DNA from 2 places in the Priestia sp. ABM2_011 genome. Region 1 is predicted to be linked to the other one. Evidence: riboswitches for the same ligand, from Rfam matches in the RefSeq annotation. Region 1 holds a riboswitch; the other holds the start of a gene.
What was found. Region 1 has a riboswitch for glycine ahead of ACXAE4_RS25960 (amino acid permease). Riboswitches for the same ligand answer to the same signal wherever they lie in the genome.

Region 1 (12,025 bases):
GTATGAAAATTGTTATTGCTGGAGGAACTGGATTCGTAGGTAAAGCTTTAACAAAACATTTTTTAACACAAAAACATTATGTATATATTTTAACACGCAATGCAGATAAAGCTGCAAGAGATCCGAAACTTAAATATGTAGAGTGGATGCAAGAAAACAGCCAACCTGAAGAGCATGTAGAAGGAGCAGACGTTTTTATCAATTTAGCTGGCGTTTCACTTAACAGCGGCCGCTGGACGGACGAACGCAAAAAAGCCATCGTGGAAAGTCGCCTTTCTTCTACTCAAGAAATTCTTCGCATTATGGCTTCTTTACCCGAAAAACCGTCACTTTATGTAAATGCAAGCGCCGTTGGTTATTACGGGACATCAACGAAAGAAACGTTCACAGAAGCTTCTCCATCGATCGGGACAGACTTTTTGGCTGAAACGGTAAAAAAGTGGGAAAATGAAGCGCTAAAAGCCATGGAACTCAATATTCGTACTGTCTTAACAAGATTCGGCGTTATATTAGGAAAAGATGGCGGAGCACTTCCTTCTACGGCCCTTCCTTATAAATTATTTGCAGGAGGAACAGTCGGTTCCGGAGAACAGTGGATGTCTTGGGTGCATCTTCAAGACGTCGTGAAGATCATTGATTATTGTATTCATACCGAACAAATAGAGGGAGCTGTTAACGTCACTGCCCCAAATCCCGTTCAAATGAAAGAGTTTGGAAAGACGATTGGAAAAGTGTTGAATCGTCCTCATTGGATGCCCGTACCTAGCTTTGGCCTTCAGCTGCTGATGGGAGAAATGAGTATGATTATTTTAAAGGGACAGCGCGTTTTACCTGAAAAATTGATTCAACAGAATTACATTTTTACATATACTGTATTAGAAGATGCATTGCGAGATTTACTCTAGTTATTTTCTGTTATTTCCCTAAAACAGGTGACTAAGCTGCCGATAGATAGGAGTAACTTTATGAAAACCATTCTCTTAAAAAATGCAACGCTCTATCCTATTACGTCAAAACCTATTTATAATAGTGATGTGCTCATTCAAGATGGAAAAATTGTTTTAATTGGGCCAAAATTGCAGCCACCTCTTCGAGTAGAAGTCATTGACTGCAAACAGCGTTATTTATTCCCTGGATTTATTGATGTTCATACACATCTAGGATTATATGATGAAGGAACCGGCTGGGCCGGGAATGATGCTAACGAAACCATTGAACCTATGACTCCACATATCCGAGCTTTTGACAGTGTACATCCTTTAAATCCTGGGTTTAAAGATGCCATTGAAGCGGGTATTACGTCTGTACACATTATGCCAGGAAGTGCAAATGTGATTGGAGGCACAACTTCCGTTATTAAAACAGCTGGAACAAGCATTTCTCAAATGTTAATTCAAGAGACAGCTGGACTTAAGATTGCGCTAGGAGAAAATCCAAAACGAATTCACAGCCACGGCAATAAAGAATCGATTACGCGAATGGGTATTATGGGGATGCTGCGAGAAGCATTTTATCACGCAGCAAGCAGTGACAACAAAGATGATTTGCGCATCAAACCTCTCACTCAAGCACTGAATAGAGAAATTCCAGTTCGGATTCATGCTCATAGAGCCGATGATATTCTATCAGCTCTTCGCTTAGCAGATGAATTTCATTTAGACGTCCGTATTGAGCACTGTACAGAAGGCCATTTAATTGCTAAAGAGCTGGGTGGAAGAAATTTAAAAGTAAGCGTAGGTCCAACTTTAACACGCCGCTCAAAGGTTGAACTTAAGAATAAAACGTGGAAAACCTATCAAGCTCTTTGCAATGAAGGAGTAGAAGTTTCCATTACAACGGACCATCCTTATACGCCTATTCAGTATTTAAATATTTGCGCATCCATTGCCGTACGTGAAGGACTCGAAGAGCAAAAAGCATTAGAAGGCATCACGATTACTGCTGCTCGGAATCTCCGTATTGATCATCGAATCGGCAGTATCGAAGCAGGAAAAGACGCTGATTTAGTGCTATGGAGCCATCATCCCTTTCACTACTTAGCAAAGCCTATTTTCACCATGATAGATGGTAAAATATTATTTAAAAAAAATTAACATTTTACCTATTTTCTTTTTTTATTTTTTTTAGTATGATACGTTTAGAAGCATGTGAATTTCACAAAAGCATAAACATCACACGTTGACTTTTTATGTTTGTTGACTTGTAATGGGAAGGCAAATGGTGCGCCACCAGGTAACTGGTTCTAGTGGGTTCGATTCCCACCCCGAAATTTTTTTAATTATTAAAAAATTTCGAGGGTGGGGACTTGATTGGAGTCTGTATATACCCTCGATCAGGAGGGAAAAGTTATGTTAAAAAAACGTGACCTAAATGACTGTCAATCTCTATACGAACTCATGGTACATCCTGATGTCTTCCCTTTTGTTCGTCATAAAGCCCATTCCTATGAAGAATTTTTATTTGTGACTAAACAAACGATGGAAGCAGAAGATCATGGAGAAATTATTTCTCGCACGATTTTAGATGAATGGGGTAACCCTATCGGCACCATTAATTTATTTGATGTACAGGATCAAGCTGGTTTTTTAGGCACTTGGCTTGGCAAACCGTTTCATGGAAAAGGATATAATCAAATTGCAAAAGAAGCGTTCTTTAATGAACTGTTCTTTGAGTTAAATATAGAGCGAATTTTTATGCGAATCCGCAAAATCAACATCAGGTCTATTAAGGCTGCCGAAAAACTGCCTTATGCAGTACTTGCGAATGAAACACACAAAGCTTTATACGATGAAATTAATCAACATGAAGACGTATATGATTTATACGAAATTCCAAAAGACTTGTATACATTATACTACCTGCGTCACGAACAAGACGTTCAAGAAGATCACCAGCTTAAAGAAGCGTAAGAGTCTCTCCGTTACACGGAGAGCTTTTTTTATGATTAAAAACGAGAGATTCTGGAAAAAATAAGTAGCATGATCGAAAAACGTTAATTGGAGGTTTTTTTATGTCTGAAAAAAAACGAAAAGAAAACGCAAAAAATACGTTAAGTAGCGCTCAAGAAATCTATTACGGCCGCGAGTTTAAAAAAGCAGACCGTGCAGGCGGCTACACGAAAAAATAAGTGAGGCAAAATATCTCTATCCAACGCTTGATCATCCCAACGTCCTTTCTGTACACTGTGTATCGGAAGGACGTTTTATATTATGTAAAGATAATAACGCGAAGATTTCATACGTATGATTTACGATTTTTTAATACTTTACTATATCCACAAAGTTTACCCACAATTATGTGGATAATGTGCATAACTTTATCAGATATGTATATTACCGCTCTCATAACTTGAAATGACAGTGGGTAATTTTTATGTGAATTTTCTGAAAAAATGTGAATAATGTGGATAAAGTTGTGAATATCCTATACAATTCAGCAGTTAACTCCTTGTTAACCTGTGGATATCTTCTTTAGCACTTTCGTTTGTTTTAGTAACATGAAAGCTTTTGATATATTATAAGTATAATAATAAAAAGTAGGGGAACTTCCCCTACTTTTTTATGATTGGAAACAATATATCCACACTTGTTCCTTGATTTAACTGACTAGAAAATGTCATCTGCGCATGATGAGCTTTAATAATCCGATAGCTGACCATCAGCCCTAAACCTGTACCTTTTTCTTTTGTACTATAAAAAGGCTCACCTATCTTCGCTAACCGTTCAGGAGGAATACCTTGCCCTTCATCAGCAAGCTGCAGCCAAAGGTGGTTTTCTTTTGCTTTAATCGTAATATGAATACCCCCTCCTTCAGGCATTGCTTCGATAGAGTTTTTAATAATATTAATAAATACTTGTTTTAACTGATTTTTATCTCCATATACCTGCGGTAATTGCTCATCCCTTTCAAATATGAAAGCTACCTTTTTTTCTACTGCTTCAGGTTCAAGAAGCGAGCACACTTCTTGAACAAGCGCTTGCATATTCAAGGGTTCAACATTCATAACCTGAGGTTTTCCTAACATCAAAAATTCTTCTACGATTCCATTCATTCGTTCTAATTCAGTTTCCATGATATCTATATACAAAGCATCTTTGGGATTTTGTTCTTTTAATAAGTGAACAAAACCTTTTAAAGAAGTCAAAGGATTTTTGATCTCGTGAGCAACTCCAGCTGCAAGTTCTCCTACAACGGCAAGCTTCTCAGAAGTTCTAAGCTTCTCTTCTGCTTTTTTACGCTCCGTAATATCTGTCGATACGCACAGCATTTGAATCACTTCCTGTTTTTCATTCATAATAGGAAGTTTTGCTGTTTCGACCCAGCGCCGGTTTCCTTTCGAATCTTTAAACTGTTCTTCTAATACCATCCCTTTTTGCGTACAGTTTGAAAACGTCCCTTTATATAAAAGATCTGATTGAAGGTTGAATTGATATTTATCAATTGGTTGTCCAATCAAGTCATCAGATTTTTCACCTAGCAGCATCGCAAAAGATTCATTAACAAGAATGAACTCCCTTTTTTGATTAATGGCATAAATATAGCTTGGATTAATGTCAATGACTTGTCTTAAAAACGTTTTTTGTTCCTGCAGCTGATTTTCTTTTTGCTGTAAATTTGCTTTAGAATGGCGTATATAGCTAATCATTTCATTAAACTGTTTAGATAAAGTACCGATTTCCCCCCGCTCAATTTCTCGTTCCGGAATTTTTTGATTAAAATTCCCGCGCGCTACTTGTCCCGCCAATTCATATAGTTTACGAATAGGATTCACAATTTGCCTTGCATATAACGCAGTAAAAAAAGAAAGCAGTAAAATTGTAATACCTGAAACGGTCCAAAGCGTTTTTTCAAACGTTTCATAAGGCCTGTAAATTTCTTCAACGGGTAATTCAGCGACAATTCCCCAATCCAAAACAGGAATATATTCAAATGACGCAAAGAAGTACTTACCTTCGGTGTTCACAACGCGCTGATATCCTGATTTATGATTCATCGTTTCCTGAACGATTTCATTTTCCCTGGCATTTTCACCGATTCTCTGTTTCTCAGGGTGTGAAATAATTCTACCATTGCGGTCTACAATAAACGTATAGCCGTTCTCTCCTATATCGAACGTTTGAAAAATGGATTGAAAGCTTTTATTTTCTTCAATGCGCAGCGCTAAATTTATAACTTTTTTTACATTTTGCTGCTCATCCAAAATAGGAATTGCCATCACCACAATGTAATGCTTTGTGTCTGCTGAAACGACATCGCTTAAATATATTTTTTTAGTTCGCAGCGCTTCTTGAAAATATTTTCTTTTACTTAAGTTCACGTGCTTCATACTCTTTAAATCATCTGGGTAATAATGCTCCACATACCCTTTTGTATTAAAAATGGTTCCGCTATCGATATACGGTGAAATATTAACTATTTTCTGCAGTTCTTTGTCTATCTCTTGTTCATCATCTGATAAAAAAATAGGATCTTGCTGTACCTCGTCGCCCAAGCTCCAAATATCTTTAATAACGATGTTAATTTGCTCTTTCATTCTCTTGACGGTTTTATCAGTTACCTGTCGATATTGATCTTGAGAAATATTAGGCAGCATCACTCTTGAAACTATAAACATTAGCGTCAGTACGGTACAAATAAGAAGCACATTAATCGTGAAGATTTTCCAAAACGTATGAGATTTAAACCATTTCATGTTTGTTCACCTTAATTCAATGAAGTCTACCTCCATTGTACTGCAAAATGAAAACTTTTCCATGTAAATGATAGAATTCCACCTTTAGACATAGAAGAAAAGCATTTGGTTCTACATTACTATCAGAAAACTATGAGCTTTTTCACTGTATTTTCTGCTAAAACTTTTTTAGGGTTCTTATATAAACTTTGCTTACTGCATTTTCTTCATACAGTAGAAATCAATTATTTATCTTCCAATAAAAAGACCCCATCACGAAATGATGAGGTCACCCATTTACTATTTCTTCTTCCTTCTAGCCCCGTAAAAACCAAATAAGAGAATAAACCAAACGGGTGTCAACAATAAGGCTGGGCGCGTCGCATCAGAAAACAGCATAATAATAAGAATCACTGCAAACAACGCTAGCACAACATAGTTTATAAATGGTGTTAACGGTGCTTTGAATGTTGATGCTGCATGCAGCTGCGGACGCGTTTTTTTATATCTTAGATGGCAAATCAAAATGATACTCCACACCCAAATGAAACAAATAGCGCTGATGGTTGTTACGATGCCAAAAGCTTGATCTGGTATCAGTTTGCTTAACAAAGCTCCCGCCGAGATAACCAGCGTAGATACAAACAATCCGTTGCTTGGTACGTGGTTTTTGTTCAGTTTTGCAAACGTAGATGGCCCTTGGTCATTTTTACTTAAGTTATATAAGATACGGCTTGTTGAAAACATTCCGCTATTACAAGCAGAAGCGGCTGAAGTTAATACAACAAAATTAATAATTCCAGCAGCAAGCGGAATTCCGACTAAACTAAAGGTTTTAACAAATGGGCTTTCTGCTGCATTCAATTCCATCCACGGGTTAATAAATAAAAGGACGATAAGCGCTCCAACATAGAAAAATAAGATTCGCAGCGGAATTTTATTAATGGCCGATGGAATATTTTTTTGGGGATTTGATGTTTCCGCTGCCGATACCCCTACCAATTCAACCCCGACGTATGCGAAAATAACCATTTGGAATGAAAGTAAGAAACCTGAAACACCGTTTGGAAACAGTCCTCCATGATTCCAAAGATTTTGAACCGTAACGGATCCTGCATCTGTTTTAAATCCGATTACCAGTAAAATAACGCCAATAACAATTAACGCAAGAATCGTAATAACCTTTATTAAAGCAAACCAAAACTCTAATTCTCCAAATAATTTTACGGTTAATAAGTTAAGTCCTAATAAAATGATTACACAAATAAGTGCAGGAATCCACTGAGGAATATTGAACCAATATTTCACATATACGCCAACGGCAATCACATCAGCCATAGCTGTCATGATCCAGCAAAACCAGTACGTCCACCCTGTGACAAATGAAGCCCATGGTCCAAGATACTCTTCAGCAATATCTGTTAACGATTGATAACCTGCTTTAGACAGCAGTAGTTCTCCTAGCGCTCTCATCACAAAGAAAAGCGCAATACCCACAATTAAATAAGCAAAGATGATAGAGGGACCTGCAAGCTGTATGGCTTTACCAGAACCTAAAAATAATCCCGTCCCAATGGTTCCTCCAATCGCGATTAGCTGAACATGACGATTGGATAAATCCCTCTTTAATTCTCGTTGTTCCAACTCTAACTCCTCCTAACAATAAAACCTTTGATGCGATCGTGCGGACTACAAAATAAAGTCCAATAAAAAAAGAGATTGGATGCGCTCCAATCTCATGGTCATAAGAATAACAAATATTATGGTACATGCTACCAATTAGTAACATGCCAAATAAATATCCGGTACTCTTCTGTCCTTTTGCCTGAGATTGTGAACCCTTCGGCGTCGCGAAACTATCGCGATCTCTCCAGAAGCTGCTCCTGCTATAGTGTGATCCATAGCAATCATAGCTTTCTACGTATTAAATTTTTCGATCAAGATAATGACTGTCGAATAGTTGTTTATTCTAATACCAGTTGGATGCTTTGTCAACAAGAAAGATGACTTTCATTTATTTACCTTCTTCGAAAGAAGGTAATGAAACAGGTTCAATCGTCAACTTAGTATCCTTTTCTACATGCTACCTGAGTCCCTGCGGAAACCTAAATACGTTAAATGGATCGTACTTTTTATTTACTCTTTCTAACCGCTCTGCGTTGTCTCCAAAATACTCATACTCGTAGTTTCTAAGGTTGCTGATAGGGAAATTCACATAGGAGCCTTTCGTAATACGTTTAATATATTGAAATCGCTTATACAGCCACTCTCTGTTTGCTCGTGCAAACGCATCGTCTGTCCATATAGATTGAAAGCCCAGAATATATCTAGCGTTTCTGTAAAAGAAGGCCGTTTCTCTGTTACCAACACTGCGAATTTCTCCTCCTAGTGCATAAAAAGAAATCGCGGCGTAAACGGACCCTTCTGCTGGACGCTGTATGAGATCTGCAAGATTTTCAAGCTGGCCAACTGAATAACTTCTTTGCACAAATCTTCCCGTTGACTTAAATTTTTCAGAAGGAGGATAGGTTGCTTCTATCTTTTGTACCGCTTCAAGAAAAGATAATGACTGTAGCTCGACTCGGAACCCCTCCACCTCTGCAAAAGGCTGCAAGATCTTTCGAGCTCTTTCTGGAGATCCGTAAAAGAAGCCGTTCGCAAATATGCCCAATCCTTCTCCTTCTGCATTATAAAAACTGGCAACTAGCGTCATACGTTTGTCCAATTCAGGCAGCCAGCTTTGCCATATATTCATCACTTGTACCTGTTTTTCTCTTGTAGTACCTACATAAAAGAAGCGAACAAGCGTCACAGAGCTGTTCGTCGGTTTTGGAAGCTGAAACGTCATGCTTGCCACAACGCCAAAATTACCGCCACCAGCACCTCGGCATGCCCAAAAAAGATCCGCGTTACACGATTTGTTTGCTTTAATAATCTTTCCTTCATAATTGACCAACTCTAGCTCTATCAAGCTGTCACAGCCTAATCCGTAAAGTCTGCTCGAAAGCCCCCAGCCTCCTCCGAGCGTAAAGCCAGACACCCCAACAGTCGGACACGTTCCTCCTGGAAACACATATCCATTCGAACCGATAAAATCATACACTTCCGTATTCTTTGCTCCTCCCTCCATCTTTAAGATGTTCCGTTTCCTATCCAATTTCAACCCGTTTAACCGACTGATATCAATGACCAATACACAGTCACCCGTAGAATACCCTTCATAATGATGACCGCCAGATCGAATGCGAATGTCTACACGATGCTTGCGCGCCCATTGAATTGCATTTACAACATCCTGCTTTTTTTCACAGTACACAATCACAAGCGGAAATTTATCAATAGCACGATTCCACTCCTGACGAGTTTCCTCATAAATGGGGTCTTTCGGCGTTACCACTTCACCCGTAAGCCCTTTCAAAAACATTGAGTCCATTTGACCTCTGCCCCTCTGTATATACTTTTTAGTAGTTTTATTACTATAGTATTCTTGGGGTGGTTGAGGGTGTGGGTTTTCAAGACTAGATTGGCGTTTATCATCTCTATAAAAAATGAAATTTCAGTTCATTTACTGAAATATAAGTACTAATAAAACTTCTTTTCGGTGCTCCGATGCTTTCTAAAACATAACTTTCCAATAATTCAAATTAGATATATTAGAATATTTTTTCTTCCAACAAGAGTCCAATTCAAATAAAAAAAGAGCAGAACCAAATCTGCCCTTTACTCTTCATCTATTTACTTCTTTAACGTCAAACTCACTACATTCTCCACATGCGCCGTATGAGGGAACATATCCACAGGCTGAATGTAATCCACATGATAAGCCTTCGACAGCTGCTGCACATCTTTCGCTAATGTGGATGGATTACAAGATACGTAAACCACTTTCTTTGGCTTTACTTGTAAAATCGTTTTTAGAAGCTTGTCATCACAGCCTGTTCGCGGCGGGTCAACGACGACTACGTCTGGCTTCCATCCTTCTTTCACCCACTGCGGCATCCACTTTTCAGCTGGACCCGTCACATACGTGGCATGTTCAAATCCATGATCTTTGGCATTTTTTCGCGCGTCTACAATGGATTCTTCAATCGTGTCCATTCCGCGAATTTCTTTGGCATCTTTAGCAAGCCATAAGCCAATTGTCCCTACTCCGCAGTAAGCATCTACGATTTTTTCACTGCCTGTTAGCGCAGCTGCTTTTTTTACTTCGTCGTATAGCTTCACCGTTTGAAGAGGATTCAGCTGGAAAAATGCACGCGCTGAAAGTTCGAATGAGATATCACCTAACGTTTCTTGAATCACCGATTTTCCAGCGAGCGTAAACGTTTCGTCTCCAAAGATAAGCGATGTTTTTTGGTCGTTTACGTTTTGTACGAGCGATTTCACTTCCGGCAGGCGGCGCTGAATTTCTTTCATCAGCAGCTCTTTTTTCGGAATTTCTTTTTTAGCCGTGATTAAAACAATTTGCACTTCACCCGTTTCAAATCCTACTCGAGATACGATAGTACGCACAATTCCACGGCGTTTGCGCTCGTTGTAGATAGGGATTTGAAGGTCTTGTAAAATTCGTTTTATTTCTTTTGTCACGTGATTTGTAGCTTTATGCTGAATGGGACAGTTTTCAATATCAATCAAGCGGTGAGAATTCAGTCCATACAAACCAGCAATGACTTTTTGTTTGTCCACGCCGACTTGAAACTGAGATTTATTACGGTAGCGCCACGGATCTTCCATACCAATCGTTTGGCGAGTTTTTTCCTCTACTTTTTTTAATGAACTGTGACGTTCGAACGCTTGCAGAACAATATCCCGCTTGGATTCTAGCTGACCTTCATAAGATAAGTGCTGAAGCTGGCAGCCTCCGCACTGGTCGTAAATCGGACAGGGTGCTTCTACGCGATGAGGAGATTTTTTGCGAATTCGCTTGATTTTCCCTTCGGCAAACTTATGCTGAACATTTGTTGCTTCTACAACCACTTCTTCATTCGGTAATGCTCCCGGTACAAAGACGACTTGGCGCTTAAAATAGCCTACGCCTTCTCCATTAATACCGAGTCTTTTTATCGTCAACGGAAACGTTTGTCCTTTTTGAACTTTCATTTCAGTTTTTGGTTTATTCATGAGACCAACTCCGATTAGTTTAAATTCTTTATATAGTTATTAACGGTCTTTAACTGCTTAAAACCTATTGGACCGTATCGCTTTAAAAAAGACATCAACGCATATTATAACACTTCAACAGCAAAAAACCGACAGGAGAAACATTCCCGTCGGTTTTTATCTTTATTTCGTTTTAGAAGGACTTTTTTTCAATTGTTTACGTTCGTTCATTAAATCATCAATACTTTTAAACGTATAGCCCTGCTTTTTTAAATCCACAATCGCTTGATCTAACGCATCTGCGTTATCCTTTGAAACGGTATGCAGAAGCATGATCGCACCTGGATGTATTTGAGTCATCATATTGTCGTATGAGTAGCGCCAGCCTTTTTGTTCATTCACTTTCCAGTCAACAAATGCTAGTGACCAAAATACATTCGTATAGCCTTCTTGCTTTGAAAGAGCTAGCGTTCGTTCGCTAAATACACCTCTAGGTGAGCGGAGATACTTCATTTCATCACGACCGGTAATATTCTTGTATTCATCTTTTACTTTTTGCAGCTCTTCTTTAAAACGTGCATCATCCACTTGAGTTAAGTCAGGGTGATGCCATGAATGATTGCCGACAATATGCCCTTCTTTTACCATTCGCTTAATTAGCTTAGGCTCTTCTTTTAAATAGTGTCCTGTTACAAAAAACGTCGCAGGAACCTTTCTTTTTTTGAGCACGTCTAATACCTGCGGGGTATAACCATTTTCATAACCGTTATCAAACGTTAAATAAATATTTTTTTTAGTTGTATCGCCGAGGTAAAACGCATCATACTTAGCAAGAATGTGTTCATAAGCTGTACCTGCGGATGCGGGCTTATGATTTTTACTTTTTTGAAATCCCCAGCTGATCGGAGTGTTTGGATACATTTGTGCTTCAACAGATGCTAGGCCTGTTGACATCACGAATAAAAAAACGAGAAAAAAGGTGAACCGGCGCATAAGAAGCTCCTTTCGGAAGTCATTTTACGCTTAGTATCCACTCAATTTTCTCGTTCATGAACGTTACTTTTTACCATACGCTCCGGACGTATGTTTATTTAAATACCGGTTCTTTAAATTGCTCAAGCTTTTCAAATGAAGACTTGTCTACATCTGCATGCAAGCTGTTTCCGTGTGAATCCATCGTCACTACAGCTGTAAAACCTTCTACTTTTAAATGCCACATTGCTTCAGGAATACCGAACTGCATCAAATCAACGC
Region 2 (12,025 bases), 3.9 Mb from region 1:
ACGAATGATTATGTAAAATATATGACTCAGCAATTTGTACAATATATGGATCAGCCAAAAGAAGAGAGGAAAACGAAAAAGATTCAAAAAAAAGAAGAGCGAGCACCTTTTGCAAACAGATGGTTTGGAATGATTCCGCTGTCGTTTATGCTGTGGTACAGAAAGAAAAAAGAAAGATGAGCATATCATATGCTCATCTTTTTTTAACCGGCTTGTGTTTTATTAAATTGACGAGACATCGTTTCAGGCGATATGTAAAATAAGCCACCGTTTATAAACTTGAATAAAATAGTCGGTTCGTACAGCTCTTGAAGCGCTGTTTTTTCGGTCATATATATTTCTGGCAGCTCCTCCGCCGTTTCGTAAAAATGATCAAGAAGCGCTAAGTCTTCATACCATCTTTCCTGCGCTTTTTCAGCCCATTCAGTTGGCTGAGTTTTAACATAGTCAGTCACATATGATGTGAGTCGTGAGATGGCACTTTTCGGTTTAATAAAAGGTGAAAGAGTAAAGCAATAGTCTGAGATTTTAGATGACAAATTTTGATTAATGATTAATTCATGAAATGATTCAACGATTTGTCCATTGATTAAATTAATACCAAGCGACAAAAGCTCATCTTTTTTGCGATCGCATTTGTACGAGACTTTAATATTTAACGCAAGCCAAGGATGTAAAGGCTGATTTGTTTGCTGAGCTGATGCAACTTGTTCATACAAGTGAATAAACCCGCCTAGTTTCTGAGTAGAAGCGAAAATTTGGTGCAGCCTAGGTGAGCCAAAATGAATTCGTTCGCCTTGAACGGAATCGTCTTCAAATGCTGGGTCTGTAATGAAAGTGAGCGAAGCAGGAATTGCTTCTCCTCCCGTCTTTTCAATATAGTGCCAATAAAATGGACGATTCATCAATTCTTTGTCGAGTTCAATCGTTAATTGAACCGTCAGATAAGACGGTGTTTCTGTAACAATAGAACAATTATTAGCTAGAAAGTAACGCTTTAAAAATTGATGAATATCAGTTTGCTGCATGCTGATCCTCCTCGCTGTCTTCGTATTGAATAATAGACGTCAAGTTCTCCATTTTGATTTTTATTTCTCCTTCACTCCGTGAATGAAATAAAATATCTTGAATATGCTCTTCGATATTTTTTAAATCAAGCTTTGTTAAAATATCATCTAACTCTCCAACAACTCGTTCAAACAGGTTTATTTTTTCGTATAACAATTTTAAAATATGTTCTTCGACCGTATGTTGAATCGCTAAATTGTAAATGTGAACATCATGCTTTTGACCTAAACGATGTACCCTTCCAATTCGCTGTTCTAGACGCATTGGATTCCACGGTAGATCATAGTTAATAATATGATGACAAAACTGAAGGTTGATTCCTTCTCCGCCCGCTTCAGTGGCAATAAATACTTGCGCGTGGCTTTCAAAAAGCTGCTTCATCCAGTCTTTTTTACCTCGCTTAAATCCTCCTCTAAACGGTACAGAGGTAATTCCATGCTGTTTTAAATACCACTGTAAGTACAGTTGAGTTGCTCTGTACTCAGTGAAAATAATAACTTTGTCATCAATTTTTTGAACGAGCTCCAGAACTTTTTCTGCTTTTGCATTTTGCGGCACTTGCTGAAGTAGTTGCATTAACGGAGTAATCATATGTTCCGTTAATGCGCTGTTTTGATCTTCCTGACGTTCCAGCATGTTTTTTAATGTCATATACACCGCTTCACGGCTGCTGCAGGCCTCTCGCTGCAGGGTTAAAATTGAAAAAGCACTTGAAGGGTGCAGTCCGTTTCCTTTAAAAGACGTAATCGCATCGTATAGCTCGCGTTCTTTCGGTGAAAATTCAACAGGAATGGTTTGAACAATTCGCTTCGTCCATTCGATACCCGTATCATGGCGGCGATTTCGAATCATAACTTTGTTAACAAGCTCTTTTAAGTGCTCATCGTTTTGCAAAGAGCGTTTTTTAGCAGAAAATAATTCTTCAAAATAGTCTTTATTGCCGAGATGGCCAGGCTTTAAAAGAGAGACTAAGTTGAAAATTTCTTCAATTCGATTTTGAATCGGTGTTGCGGTTAGCAACAGACAAAATTTCTTTTTCAGGCTTTGAACAAATTCATAGTTTTTTGTTTTGTTGTTTTTAAGTTTATGAGCTTCATCAATGATGATGAGGTCGTAGTCTTGTTCTAGCACAATTTCTCGATGAGGAGAACGTTTTGCTGTATCAATTGAAGACACAACGATGTCACACTGATCCCACACATATGATTTTCTTTGAGGGACCGCGGGAATATAAAATTTTTGATTCAATTCCATAGCCCACTGTGAAACAAGCGAAGCTGGAACTAAAATGAGAACTTTTTTAACAAGCCCGCGAATCATATATTCCTTCAAAATTAACCCTGCTTCAATCGTTTTCCCTAGTCCTACTTCATCTGCTAAAATGGCTTTCCCATTCATTGTTTCGACTACTTGTTTGGCTACTTCGAGCTGATGAGGAAGCGGCGTTAAATCGGCTAGATGTTTTGGGCTTTGTAGTCCTTCAAATTCTGAGATAAGCGTTTGGTCTTCTATTTCATAGGCAAGTTTATACAAATCCCATGCAGACCAAGGGCCGTCTTGCTCCAATTTAGTTGAGAAGGCTGCTTCCCATGTTTCATCGATGTTTAATTTCACTTTCATGATAAAAATGCTCCTTTGTAAAAAATTTTTATTGAACAAATGATAAGAATCAGGTAGGATAAAAATATATTTAGAAAATTTGAAAAAGAAAATAGATTAGCACTTTACAAATGATTGTGTGAATAAAGATAAATACATCTTTCAGTAGTATGCCCAACTTTACCAACTTTATAGAAGCGAATGACGACACGGGGAGAGACTACTTGAATGTAGCGCCGAAGGAGCAAGCAATAAAATTGTGAATCTCTCAGGCAAAAAGACTCTTGTTTGACGCAGCTCTGGAGAGTGTCTATGCGTTTATAGACCACCCACGAGGCAAACCTATTCGTTTATAGGTAAACTTTCAGGTGAAAAGGACAGAGACTTCCTACTAAATACAGTAGGGGGTTTTCTGTCCTTTTTTGTTTGGATACATAGTGATTCCCACACTATTTGAAAACTCCCCGTTATGAAAAGTTTCACGTGAAAAAGAGGAGGACATAAATATGACAACAGAATTACACAAAACGCCGCTTTATGATACCTATCAAAAATATGGTGCCAAAACAATTGATTTTGGAGGATGGGCTCTTCCCGTTCAATTTTCTTCTATTAAAGAAGAGCATGAAGCTGTACGTACAAAGGCAGGTCTTTTTGATGTCTCTCATATGGGAGAAATTCTTGTGACAGGAGCTGATAGCTTAGCTTTTCTTCAGCATACGATGACAAATGACGTTTCTACCCTTGTAGATGGAAAAGCGCAGTATACGGCTATGTGTTATGAAGACGGAGGCACGGTAGATGATTTGCTGATTTACAAAAAAGCAGATCAAGAGTATTTGCTGGTAGTAAACGCTGCTAATATTCAAAAAGACTATGAGTGGCTTGTGTCTCACAAGCAAGGAGATGTAACGCTCGTTAATCAATCTGATGAAACTGCGCAGCTAGCATTACAAGGTCCTTTAGCAGAAAAAGTTTTACAAACGTTAACGAATGAAAATTTAGCTTCATTAAAGCCATTTACATTTGCTGATGATGTAGAAGTAGCGAATGTAAATGCTCTTGTTTCACGTACTGGATATACCGGAGAAGATGGTTTTGAAATTTATTGTTCTTCAGCTGACGCCTCTCACTTGTGGACGGCTATTTTAGAAGCAGGAAGTGAGGACGGGGTGTTGCCTTGCGGACTAGGCGCTCGTGATACGCTTCGTTTTGAAGCTACTTTGGCTTTATATGGCCAAGAGCTTTCAAAAGATATTACGCCCATTGAAGCTCGAATTGGATTTGCAGTAAAGACGAACAAAGACAGCTTTATTGGAAAAGAAGTTTTAAAAGAACAGCGTGAAAGCGGGGCACCTCGTAAGCTGGTAGGAATTGAAATGATTGATAAAGGTATACCAAGACACGGTTACGAAGTATTTGCAGATGAAGAACAAATTGGATTTGTGACAACAGGTACACAGTCACCGACATTAAAGAAAAACATCGGTTTAGCGCTATTATCAGCAGAGTATACAGAGCTTGGTCAAGAAGTGGAAGTGCAGGTTCGGAAAAAACGCTTAAAAGCAAAAGTGGTTTCAACACCTTTTTATAAACGTTCAAAGTAAGCTTTGGGGAGGAATTTAACATGTTACATCGCTATTTACCAATGACAGAACAAGATCAGCAGCAAATGTTAGCAGCAATTGGTGTTTCATCTGTTGGTGATTTATTTTCAGATATTCCGCAGCGCGTTCGTTTTCAAGGAGAATACAATATTAAAAAAGCGGCTTCAGAGCCTCAGCTGTTAAAAGAATTAAATAATATGGCTGCTAAAAATGCTCATTTAAAAGACTATGCTTCTTTTTTAGGAGCAGGAGTTTACGATCATTACATGCCGGTTATTGTTGATCATGTTATTTCTCGTTCGGAATTTTATACGGCCTATACTCCGTATCAACCGGAAATTTCTCAAGGAGAACTTCAGGCCATCTTTGAATTTCAAACAATGATTTGTGAGTTAACGGGGATGGACGTGGCCAATTCTTCTATGTATGACGGAGGAACTGCTTTAGCAGAAGCCGCTATGCTCAGTGCGGGTCAAACGAAAAAGAAAAAAGTACTTGTCTCTGCGGCCGTTCACCCTGAGTCAAAAGATGTGTTAAAAACGTATGCGAAGGGTCAATACATTGAAGTGGTAGAAATCCCTGCAGCAGACGGCGTAACAGATATGATTGCATTAGAAAAAGAGATGGGAAGTGACGTGGCAGCTGTTATTGTCCAGTATCCAAATTTCTACGGACAAATCGAGCCGTTAAAAGAAATTGAAGAAATTACTCATCAAGAAAAATGTATGTTTGTGGTTTCAAGCAATCCTTTATCATTAGGTTTACTTACGCCTCCTGGAGAATTTGGAGCTGATATTGTCATTGGAGATGCACAGCCATTTGGTATTCCAAGTCAATTTGGAGGCCCGCACTGCGGATACTTTGCAACTACGTCTAAGCTTATGCGAAAAATTCCAGGACGATTAGTAGGGCAAACGGTGGATGAAAACGGTAAGCGAGGGTTTGTTTTAACCCTTCAAGCGCGTGAGCAGCATATACGCCGCGATAAAGCGACGTCTAACATTTGTTCAAATCAAGCGTTAAATGCTTTAGCAGCATCAGTTGCCATGACAGCTTTAGGCAAGCAAGGTGTAAAAGAAATGGCGCTGCAAAACTTATCAAAAACGCATTATGCATATGAAGCGTTAAAGGCAAAAGGGGTAAATGTAGCATTTGAAGGACCGTTTTTTAACGAACTAGTCGTGAAGCTTCCTGTTTCGGTAACAGAAGCAAACAATCATTTATTAGCATCAAAAATAATTGGCGGTTATGATCTTAGCCGTGATAACCAAGCGCTTGAAAATCACATGCTGCTTGCTTTTACAGAACTCCGTACAAAAGAGGAAATTGACCAACTTGTAAATGAATTGGGGGATCTTCATGCTTAATCAAAATCAATCACTTATTTTTGAAAGCAGTAAAGAAGGGCGAATCGGCTATTCATTGCCGGAGTTAGATGTTCCGCAAGTAAATGCTGAAGAGCTGCTTGGAAAAGCGTATGTCCGTACCGAAGCTCCTGAGCTTCCTGAAGTATCAGAACTCGATATTATGCGTCATTACACCGCGCTTTCAAAACGAAATCATGGAGTGGACTCAGGGTTTTATCCGCTTGGTTCATGTACGATGAAATATAATCCAAAAGTGAATGAACAAGCAGCACGCATTGCTGGGTTAGCGCATATTCATCCGCTTCAAGATGAGCAAACGGTTCAAGGTGCTCTCGAACTTTTATATGATTTACAAGAGCATTTAACAGAAATTACGGGAATGGATGAAGTAACACTTCAGCCAGCAGCGGGTGCTCATGGCGAGTGGACCGGGCTTATGATGATTCGTGCCTATCATGAAGCAAATGGTGAGACGCAGCGAACAAAAGTCATTGTTCCAGACTCAGCTCACGGAACGAACCCTGCTTCGGCAACAGTTGCAGGATTTGAAACGGTAACGGTAAAATCAAATGAACATGGTTTAGTGGACTTAGAGGATTTACGCCGCGTAGTGGGAGAAGATACAGCCGCTTTAATGTTAACAAACCCAAATACGCTAGGGTTATTTGAAGAAGATATTTTAGAAATGGCTGAAATTGTTCACGCAGCAGGTGGAAAACTTTATTATGATGGTGCAAATTTAAACGCAGTATTAAGCAAAGCTCGTCCTGGAGATATGGGATTTGACGTTGTTCATTTAAATCTTCATAAAACCTTTACAGGTCCTCATGGAGGCGGCGGTCCTGGTTCTGGTCCGGTAGGGGTAAAAGCAGATTTAATTCCGTATCTGCCTAAACCAGTGCTTGTGAAAACAGAACAAGGCTATCACTTTGACTATAACCGTCCTCAGTCAATTGGACGCGTAAAGCCGTTTTACGGTAACTTCGGTATCAACGTTCGCGCTTATACGTATATTCGTTCAATGGGTCCAGACGGCTTAAAAGCCGTAACGGAAAACGCTGTGCTAAATGCCAACTATATGATGCGTCGTTTAGCAGAACACTATGAGCTGCCGTTTGACCGTCACTGTAAGCACGAATTTGTTTTATCAGGAAAACGTCAGAAAAAGCTTGGTGTGCGCACATTGGATATCGCGAAACGACTGCTTGATTTTGGCTATCATCCGCCGACTATCTACTTCCCTCTTATCGTAGAAGAGTGCATGATGATCGAACCAACGGAAACGGAGTCGAAAGAAACGCTAGATGCGTTTATCGATGCGATGATTCAAATTGCAAAAGAAGCAGAAGAGACGCCTGAACTCGTACAGGAAGCTCCGCATACAACGGTTGTGAAGCGCCTTGACGAAACGCTGGCAGCGAGAAAACCAGTTCTTCGCTATCAGAAAGAACAGGCTGTTCAAAACGTCTAACAAAAAACCTCGCCCAAAGGCGAGGTTTTTCTATATACATACCATTATTTTTTCTTTTTTACTTTACCGTTCCACATTTTGAAGCCGCCTTTTAAATCATAGATTTCTTGAACACCGTGGCGACGAAGCATTTGTGCTGCACGTCCTGTGCGCATTCCGCTTTGACAATAGATGTACACAGGCTGATCCGCACGAAATTCTTTAATGCGCATACGGAACTGTGAAAGAGGAATATTTCGTGCGCCTAAAATATGTCCGTTTTCGAATTCATTCGGTTCGCGAATATCAACTAGCTGCGCCTTGCGGTAGCCGCTGCGGAATTCTTCTTCAGTTAACGTTTTCATAATGCGACGTTGGATAAAGAACATAACGACAGAGTATATGATGATTACTCCAAGTAAAATGAGTACTGCTGTAATTGCTGACATGCTGATTCTTCCTTTCTTCGACAAAATCCATACTCTTATTATATAAGTGAATGAAATTAGAAGTAAAGCGATTTTGCCTTGAATCTAGCGTATTTCTTCCCCGAAATGAAAAAACTACCACATTTGAATTCGTAGTTTTATGTTGCTCTTTGCTTTTCCTTAGCTCAATCTTTTGGTAGACTAAAAAACGGATTTATTTTTTATATTACATATAGCTGAGGATGAGGTAGATGAAAGCAAAGTGGAGATTTATTGATTCCAACAACCGTTCGCCTTATTACAATATGGCGTTAGATGAAGCGTTATTAGAATGGCATAGTAAAGGAGAAATTCCACCTACGATTCGTTTTTACGGATGGAACCCTCCAACGCTGTCGATCGGTTATTTTCAAAAAGCTGAAAAAGAAATTAACTTTGATAAAGTAAAAGAATTAGGATTAGGCTTTGTGAGACGTCCAACGGGCGGCAGGGGCGTGCTTCATGATGAAGAGCTTACTTACAGCGTCATTGTATCTGAAGAGTATCCTAATATGCCTAAGACAGTTACAGAGGCATATCGCGTCATCTCTGAAGGTTTACTGGAAGGATTTCGTTCGTTAGGGCTCGAGGCTTATTTTGCTATTCCTCGTTCAGAAGAAGAAAAAAATAGCTTAAAAAACCCTCGTTCGTCCGTGTGCTTTGATGCTCCTTCTTGGTATGAACTTGTTGTAGAGGGCCGCAAAATTGCTGGAAGTGCCCAAACTAGACAAAAAGGAGTTATTCTACAGCACGGCTCTATTCTGTTAGAGATTGATGAAGATAAATTATTCAGCGTGTTTAATTATCCAAATGACCGCGTGAAAGAAAGAATGCAGCGCGCATTTCGTTCTAAAGCGGTAGCCATCAATGCAATTGCGGGCCGCAAAATTTCTATCGAAGAAGCAAAAGAAGCGTTTTATAAAGGATTTGCTTCTGCTCTTGATATCGATTTAGAACCGTATACACTGTCTGAAGAAGAGGAAGCATATGTAGAAGAACTAGCGCGCACAAAGTACGGATCGGATGAATGGAACTTTAAGCGCTAAACGAATGCGGATGGTAAATAGATAAAAGTGCAACTTCTTATAAGTTGCACTTTTTATTGGAATTTTTAGAAACAATGCTTGGCTAATAGAATACATAGGGAAGAAAAGTCAAACACTTTTTTTACGAAAAAAAAAATATTTCACTTGACACCCTTCTATATGTAGATGTTTGGAGAAGTGTCAAATACTATATATTGAATTCGTCCAAGCCGTGTGGTAAGTTATTGATAGTTGATTGAAAAACTCTATTTCCTTTAAAAGGAAATAGAGTTAATAAATTTATAGATGTTCGATAGGTAAGGAGTTGTGAGAATGACTGTTTTGTTAAATCAAAAAGTGAATATGAATGTTGAAAAGCTCAATTCAGATATTGAACGCTTTCCGCAAGTACATCCGATTACACCGGATATGAAGTTAACTCATAAAGGTGTTTCAAGATTGGTAATGTTAGACCGCTATGCGTTTAAAGATACGGAAAAATTAACGTTATCAGAAGGAGATTTTGTTGTTCTAACTGTAAAGGAAGACCCAAAATTTCCAGCACGAGGACTTGGCTATGTGGAAAGCATTAATTTTGAGCAAAAAACCGCTGTTGTCAAGGTAGAAGATGAGTTTAGAGGAGCTTTATCACCTGAAGAAGCAGAAAATGGGTTAATTACTCGTTCTTTAGATGTCATTGAAAAACCTCTAGAGGTCTTCTATGAGCAAATTGCAAAACGTAATGCAACAGGCTTAGCTTCTGTGGAAAAAACAGAAGAAAAGCGCAAAGAGTGGTTTGAAAAGTTCTATCAAGAGCTTGTTCAGCTAAACTTTGTACCCGCTGGCCGCGTTCTTTACGGTGCAGGTGCTGACACGGACGTAACGTACTTTAACTGTTACGTAATGCCTTATGTAAAAGATTCACGTGAAGGTATTTCAGAACACCGCAAACAAGTAATGGAAATCATGAGCCGCGGAGGCGGTGTTGGAACGAATGGTTCAACTCTTCGCCCGCGCAACACGCTGGCTCGCGGTGTAAACGGCAAATCATCTGGTTCAGTTTCATGGTTAGATGATATTGCTAAACTGACGCATCTTGTTGAGCAAGGTGGGTCGCGTCGTGGGGCTCAAATGATCATGCTTGCCGACTGGCATCCTGACATTGTAGAGTTTATTATTTCTAAAATGCAAAACCCTCGCATTTTACGTTTCTTAATTGAAAACACAAATGACGAAATGATTAAAAAGCACGCTCAAGATAAATTGAAGTTCACGCCGCTAACAGAGTCTGAAGAAGCAATGTACCAAGGAATCATTAACTATAAACAAATTCCTGGTCTTGGTGGATTTAATGAAAAAATCATTAAAGATGCAGAAGAAAAGCTGCAAACAGGCGGAACGTACAGCGTTCATAACTCAGAGTTTTTAACAGGAGCAAACATTTCTGTATGCTTAACAAAAGATTTTATGGATGCTGTTGAAAACGACGGTGAATACGAACTTCGCTTCCCAGACGTAGAAAGCTATTCAAAAGAAGAAATGGCTAACTACAATGAAAACTGGCACGAAGTAGGCGACGTGCGCGAGTGGGCAAAACAAGGAAACAAAGTTCGTACGTACCGTACTATCCGTGCAAAAGAGCTATGGAACTTAATTAATATTTGTGCAACGTACTCAGCTGAACCAGGCATTTTCTTCTTCGACAATGCCAATGACATGACAAATGCTCAAGCATATGGTCAGCACGTTGTTGCAACGAATCCATGTGGTGAATAGTTTGCCTCATGTAAAACATTGCGGAATAAAGCAGGAACCCTGAGATGGGAATCTGAACCGAAGGCTAAACGTAAAGGTTTAGTCAGGGGCAACGCATAGAAGCTGATCCTGTATAACAGACTATAATGCTTCCACGAGGCCGCAACGTTACAATTTTCTAGCCGTATAGGAACTGCCTTGAAAACTCTTGCAAAGGGGCGTATCTAGTGAACAGAGGGTATGCTGGGTATTATAAAGGTATTTACTTAAGAAGTTCTTATGAATATGCTTACGCAAGGTATCTTGACTATATGAGAATAAGCTGGCTTTATGAAGTAGAGGTATTTGACATAGGATTTAAACTATTTAAACCAGATTTTTTTATTACAGATAAATATGGTGACACAGTTGAAATAGTCGAAATTAAATCTAAATGTCAAAAAGAAATTGATATAGCCAAAAAATCTCTAAATATAGTTTCTGAAACTTATGGTATCAAATGCTCTTTAATATCTTATAAAGAATTGTTAGTTATCTATCGTGCTTTGCCATTTAGTTTAAATTCAGTCATTGACCAATGGATCAATTCAGAGGCTACGACTATCCGTAAGTCATTGAAAGGTGAATTAAACGGTCATTATAATATGAAACATACTGAAGAGGCTAAAATAAAAATAGGCAAACATACTAAGGCTTTATGGGCGAGTAATGGTATAGCTAAAGTTAAAATGATAGAAGGCTTAAGAAAAAGTGGCTTGTCTCAAAAAGGTAAAATTAAGGTAGGAAGAAAAGTTATTTGTTGCTTGAAATGTGGTAAAGAGATGGAAGTGTTGATTACTACAAAGAAGCAGTATTGTAGTAGACATTGCAGTGGAGCAGTAGCTATTAAAACAGCTACTCAAGCATATGTTCAACATAGAAAAATTCTTCACCAACAGATTAAAAATCATGTTGAATCATGGTCTAAAGCAAATGCACCTTTAGTAACTTCGATTCCTTTAAATAAAATTTCCACATACCTTAAACCTTTAATGGACGAGATAGCCCAAATCTATGATGTAAAAGATATAAGAGTTATTACCAAAGCTGTTTTAGGAAAAGATCAAGGTAGAAAAGCATTAATGTTGTACTTGAAAGAAATGGCTGAATAATTGTAACGAAAACGTATGCTGAACTTACGTAAATATGAAGCGTAAGAGGTAGAGGATAAAAAGCCTTTACGATAACAAATTTGGAACAACCACTTGCACCATTCTCTGTTTGTAACTTAGCTGCTGTTAACTTAGCGCAAATGGCAGATAAAGAAACAAAAACAGTTAACTTTGAAAAGCTACGTCAAACGGTTGAAACGGGCGTTAGAATGCAAGATAACGTTATTGATGCAACTCCTTATTTCTTAGAAGAGAACCAAAAGCAAGCGCTTGGCGAACGCCGCGTTGGTCTTGGTGTAATGGGTCTTCACGATCTTCTTATTTATTGTGAAACAGAATACGGCTCTGACAAAGGCAATGAGTTAGTAGATAAAGTGTTTGAAACAATTGCCACGACGGCTTACCGCGCGTCTGTAGAGCTTGGAAAAGAAAAAGGAAGCTTCCCGTTCTTAGTGGGCGAAACAGATGCTGAAACTGCTTCTTTACGTGAAGCATTCACAAATACAGGCTTCATGAAAAAAATGCCTGAAGATATT

Region 2: another riboswitch for glycine. It lies ahead of gcvT (glycine cleavage system aminomethyltransferase GcvT); the one in region 1 lies ahead of ACXAE4_RS25960 (amino acid permease).

What each region holds. Positions count from the first base shown of each region.
Region 1 covers NZ_JBSWUB010000001.1:4,921,845-4,933,869, forward strand. Annotated here, with positions in the region: gene ACXAE4_RS25935 (TIGR01777 family oxidoreductase) at 3-905, shown strand; gene ACXAE4_RS25940 (amidohydrolase) at 966-2,093, shown strand; gene ACXAE4_RS25945 (GNAT family N-acetyltransferase) at 2,349-2,909, shown strand; gene ACXAE4_RS25950 (YfhE family protein) at 3,011-3,127, shown strand; gene ACXAE4_RS25955 (PAS domain-containing sensor histidine kinase) at 3,551-5,692, opposite strand; gene ACXAE4_RS25960 (amino acid permease) at 5,972-7,315, opposite strand; glycine riboswitch at 7,475-7,555, opposite strand; gene ACXAE4_RS25965 (FAD-binding oxidoreductase) at 7,755-9,104, opposite strand; gene rlmD (23S rRNA (uracil(1939)-C(5))-methyltransferase RlmD) at 9,407-10,792, opposite strand; gene pdaA (delta-lactam-biosynthetic de-N-acetylase) at 10,955-11,764, opposite strand; gene ACXAE4_RS25980 (fumarate hydratase) at 11,859-12,025, opposite strand, start outside.
Region 2 covers NZ_JBSWUB010000001.1:1,029,865-1,041,889, forward strand. Annotated here, with positions in the region: gene ACXAE4_RS05490 (YqzE family protein) at 1-180, shown strand, start outside; gene ACXAE4_RS05495 (YqhG family protein) at 204-1,028, opposite strand; gene ACXAE4_RS05500 (DEAD/DEAH box helicase) at 1,015-2,688, opposite strand; glycine riboswitch at 2,869-2,961, shown strand; gene gcvT (glycine cleavage system aminomethyltransferase GcvT) at 3,174-4,274, shown strand; gene gcvPA (aminomethyl-transferring glycine dehydrogenase subunit GcvPA) at 4,295-5,641, shown strand; gene gcvPB (aminomethyl-transferring glycine dehydrogenase subunit GcvPB) at 5,634-7,112, shown strand; gene ACXAE4_RS05520 (rhodanese-like domain-containing protein) at 7,157-7,540, opposite strand; gene ACXAE4_RS05525 (lipoate--protein ligase family protein) at 7,771-8,604, shown strand; partial or broken gene ACXAE4_RS05530 (vitamin B12-dependent ribonucleotide reductase) at 8,917-10,356, shown strand; gene ACXAE4_RS05535 (hypothetical protein) at 10,566-11,489, shown strand; partial or broken gene ACXAE4_RS05540 (hypothetical protein) at 11,573-12,025, shown strand, end outside.